2 regions of the Planococcus sp. S3-L1 genome follow, and region 2 is predicted to be linked to the other one. Evidence: riboswitches for the same ligand, from Rfam matches in the RefSeq annotation. Region 2 holds a riboswitch; the other holds the start of a gene.
What was found. Region 2 has a riboswitch for cyclic di-GMP ahead of QMF37_RS10975 (amidase). Riboswitches for the same ligand answer to the same signal wherever they lie in the genome.

Region 1: another riboswitch for cyclic di-GMP. It lies ahead of flgB (flagellar basal body rod protein FlgB); the one in region 2 lies ahead of QMF37_RS10975 (amidase).

The regions. Positions count from the first base shown of each region.
Region 1 is NZ_JASISN010000004.1:261,493-263,901, forward strand. Features, by position in the region: gene fliE (flagellar hook-basal body complex protein FliE) at 1-195, opposite strand, end outside; gene flgC (flagellar basal body rod protein FlgC) at 623-1,078, opposite strand; gene flgB (flagellar basal body rod protein FlgB) at 1,084-1,485, opposite strand; cyclic di-GMP riboswitch class I at 1,565-1,651, opposite strand; gene QMF37_RS06800 (flagellar hook-basal body protein) at 1,874-2,409, shown strand, end outside.
Region 2 is NZ_JASISN010000010.1:66,511-68,919, reverse strand. Features, by position in the region: gene QMF37_RS10980 (hypothetical protein) at 1-150, shown strand, start outside; gene QMF37_RS10975 (amidase) at 255-1,124, opposite strand; cyclic di-GMP riboswitch class I at 1,172-1,259, opposite strand; gene mgtE (magnesium transporter) at 1,390-2,409, shown strand, end outside.

The DNA.
Region 1 (2,409 bases), on a different contig from region 2:
TACTTCATGAACATCCTGAACTTCTCCTGTCACCAATTGATTGGTCAATTTATCTGATTCGTTTTGTGCTTTGCTTACTCCTTTTAATGCATCTTTGAATATTTCCCCGAACCCTTCAACTTTGTTGTCCGGCTTCACTTTGTCGAATAATTGGTTTTGAATAAAAGGCGTTTGAATCCCGCTGATTTTTTCCATGGTGCCTCCTAGGTAGTTATAGTAGGATAATTTTTTATATACCGCTTCGGCCGCTCTGGGCATGGCTCTCGTAAGAAGCCAGGCAAAGAACGCCTGTCTTCTTACTTCGCCTAGCCCGTGGACGCGCCTACGCTTAAAAAGTTGGTGAATTAAAAATCGAACTTTCAATTTCGCACTACTTCATAAAGACTTATAGCAAACTAACTCTATGTTTCACTAGTTAAAATCAATAGTTTCTTCTTATTATTTCACGACTCTTAGAAGAAAAAGCGGAAGGCGGCGACTATTTTAAGTAGGTGCTACTAGGAAACCGCTGCTCCTGCATCGCTGCGCTAGCTTCGTCGCAAAGAGATGGTCCAAATTCCTGTGGACCATCTCTTTGAAAGCGTCCGCCTGGAGCGATTTCTTTCACCTTAAGTAAAGTGGATTATTTGCCGATTTCCAAAGCTTTCATAAACATGCTTTTTGATGCATTTAATGCCGTGACGTTTGCTTCGTATGAACGAGTTGCCGACATCAAATCGACCATTTCTTTTAGTGGATCCACGTTGGATGAACGAACATAGCCGTCTTCTCCAGCATCTGGATGTTCCGGATCATACGTTAGTGTAAAAGGCGTCTGGTCTTCTCTAATTTCCGACACGTTAACACCTGTCACTGCAGTGTTTCCCCTGTTCATTGCCGACTGCAATTGATTGGCAAAAGGCGAGGTTCCACTTTGAGACAACTCAACTGATTTTCTGCGGTACGGCACCCATTTCCCGTCCACTAATTCGGCACGGTTCGTATTGGCGTTTGCGATGTTCGCAGAGACCACATCCATGCGCATTCGGTTAGCCGTCAGCCCCGAAGCACTAATATTAAATCCGCTAAATAAACTCATTTTTGTTATCTCCCTCCATTAATAACAGAGCTAAGACTGTTGAGTTTGCCGTTGACCCGTTCGGTTACGGCGTTGTACCATAATTGGTTTTTTGCCAGTTCAGCCATCTCGACATCCATGTCGACATTATTGCCATTGTTATTATATTGGGTTGAGTTGTTTGTTAAGATTTTAGTCGATCCTACAGTAGCTTCATTGCTAAACGACAGGTGGCGATTGTCTGTTTTATAGCTTGAAAGACTTTGCTGATTCATCGCTGTATCGAGCGCTGCTTGGAAATCTACTTTTTTGCTTTTGTAATTAGCCGTATCTACATTGGCGATATTCGCTGAATGAACTCGCTGTTTAAGTGTAGAAGCCGATAAAGCTTGTTCCATGGTCTCTAGAGATTTAGGGAATATATTCATCGATAAACTCCTTTTTTTTACAATCAATATGCTAATAAAAATCCACTTTAAAAAAGTGGATTTTTATCAAATATACCACTTAGGTAACCCGGCTACCTTGTACACTGTGTATTTAGGCCCGTAGCTTTGCGTCTTTACCTTTCGAGTAAGTTTGCCATTTTCATTATGATATTCTATTATTTTTTTATTAAACTCATCATTTTGTACTATTTTCAAAAATTAATAACAAAGTGATAGTATCATGTTTCAATAATTTTGTATATTTTTCTTTTTATAAATATAAAATGATATTTCTTCCATATTAATCAATAAGACACTATTTTTATTCATTCGTTAATGTTATGCTACGCGATATCTATCATTATGTTAATAAGAAGGAGAAAAACCTATGTTTCGCGGATTATATACTGCTACATCAGGGATGATGGCCAATAATAGGAATCAACAAATATTGACAAATAACCTATCAAACGCCAATACTCCAGGATTTAAAGAAGACAAAGCAGTCTTACGAGCATTTCCAGACCAACTCATCGTAGCGATCGAAAATGGAAAAAAAGGTACAATAGTCCCCCAAAATATCGGTAGTTTGACTACAGGAGTATATACACAGGAGGGTATTCCGTCTTTTCTTCAAGGTCCGTTACGAGAAACTGGAAATTCAACAGATATGGCGTTGTTGGATGAATTATTACCACTAAACACGGATACCCAACAAAAAGGGACGATGGTTTTCGCAGTGACTGCTGAAAACGGTGAGATGCGTTACACAAAAAACGGCTCTTTCGCAGTAAACACTGAAGGATTTTTAACGACTAGTGACGGCTTTCCTGTTCTCGGCGAAAACCAACAACCCATTCAAGTTGGTTCAGCCGATTTTACTGTCCAAGACAATGGCCAACTTATTCTAGCAGATGGTACACA
Region 2 (2,409 bases):
TTAACGGATGATAATGGTAAAGCAACTGAAACCTTTACTGCAACTCAAGCAGCCCAGTATTCATGGGACACATGGGGACTGCCACAATCCAAAGAACGCTTGAAGCAATCGTATTACATTCTTCAAGAAACTTTTGGCAATACTCAGTGATATTAACCGGACATGTTAGTAGCGTGTCCGGTTTTTGGTTTTATAGATGAGTAAATCATAAAAAAACAGCAAGGTTGGCCGGTATGGCTCAACCTTGCTGTTTTTTAGGGTGTCATCGTTTTCCAGCTATCTACGTGGTGAATCGCGACGCCGCCAAAACCAGTTATCCCAGCATAGTGTGCAGTTACTGCAGCTAATTCACCTTCCATGAAAGTTTCGCCCTCTTCATAGAAAGAAATGTTGTCGCCTTCATCAGTTTCACCAGTTTCAACTCCGACTACTACTGATTTGCCGTATTTTTCTGCATAGGCCACTTCGTTCTTTACAAGTTCTGTAATCAAAGCAGCAGAATCTCTGTAAGCCATCAAGGTCACACTATGTGTGTTGGCAATCACCCACTCAGCAAGTATCCCTTTGCCATAAATATTTTTATAAGTGATTTCATCAAACCAAAAAGGCAAATCTGCTTCAAGGGGTAAGTTCATTGCAGCTGTACTAGCACTAGCTTTACTCAAAAGGGCTTGATAGGATTTTACAGTGGCCGCTCGGTTCGTATTCCAACCGCTATAAAGGTAAGGCTCTACATCCAAATGAACACCTGCAAATTTTTGAGCTTGCAAAGCACCTTGTTGATAAGACGATAACCAGTTCATCAACCGATCTTGCTTGGTAAAGCCCTTTGGTGCTACCCAGTCACTAGCACCGTCCAATGCGTAAATCGTCATTCCTAATAGTCCCGCTTTTTCAATAAACCTTTTATAGACATCCACTGGAATATCCGCGTCAATCTGCATGTAGACTTTATTGACATCCTTACTGTCTAAAAAAGCAAGGGTTCCCGCTTCATCGCTATAAATCATCCACGGATTCCATAACCAGGTAGCTTTGACTTCCGTCTCAGCTGCTTGTGCACTCACTCCATTTTGTGTCAGCATAATCAACAAACACACACCTGCCATTATTATTTTTTTCATCTTCTGATATCCTCCCATTCTGTAAGCCGGAGCTCAAAGAACGAGACCCTGGCAACCAGACGACCTTGCGTTTTTCAACGGGTAGGCTCATGGCTTTGCGTCCTCCTCTTTCGATGGAGTTTGCCTTTTTCAGATTTTCATTATTATATGTTAATTTATGAGATTTTACTACCTTTTTTAAATAGCCCTTTCAAATTGTGAAGTTTAAGGCAATAATCAACAGTAGGATTTGTCTACATCTTTTATTACTAAGGAGTGACCTACACTGTCTACAGCAATACGTGAAGACGAAATTACATTGGCATTAATTCAGTCTTTACAAGAAGGCAACAGTAATGAATTTCAGGCAATATTGAGTGAACTCCAACCTTACGATATAGGTGTTCATTATCGACATTTGCCAGAAAAACATCGAAACAAATTTTTGTTGTATTTAACGATTTTTCAACTCACAGATTTAATGCAAGAGCTGCCTAAAACAGAGCAAGTCGAAATTCTGCAAAAATTGGGTGTAGAAAAATCAAAAAAAGTGTTGGATCGTATGGATAACGATGATTTGGCTTTATTCCTAGATGATTTAGAGCCTGATCGCATTAACGAATTGTTATCTCAAATTAACCAAGACGATTCTAAATTTGTTCAAAGAACGATCAATTATCCGCCAGAAACTGCAGGACGTCTTATGAATAATCGTTACGTATGGATTCCACGGCATTATACAATTCGAGATGCTATTGATAAAATCAAGCATTTTGCAGAAATAGCGGAGTATCTCAATTACCTTTACGTAGTAGACGAAGATAAAAAACTACGCGGCGTGATTTCCTATAAGGATTTAATTCTTGGAAATCTTGAGGATAAAGTAGAAGACATTATGTACAACCGCGTCGTCAAAGCTGATGTATTGATGGACCAAGAAGATGTGGCACACATCATTAGCCGCTATGACTTTGTGACATTGCCCATTGTGGAACATGACAATACACTCGCAGGGGTTGTAACGGTTGATGACGTCATTGATGTCGTGATGCAAGAAGCCAATGAAGACATTGAAAAACTTTCGGCATCTGGTAAATCGATTGATTTTAATACTCCGGCTTGGACGGCAGCTTATCGTCGCCTTCCTTGGCTAATCCTCCTGCTGTTCATTGGTCTATTTTCAGGCAGCATCATTAGCCGTTTTGAAGATACGTTGCAAGCAGTTGTCGCATTAACCTTTTTTATGCCGTTGATTGCTGGGATGACTGGAAATACCGGCACACAATCCCTATCTGTTGTTGTTCGT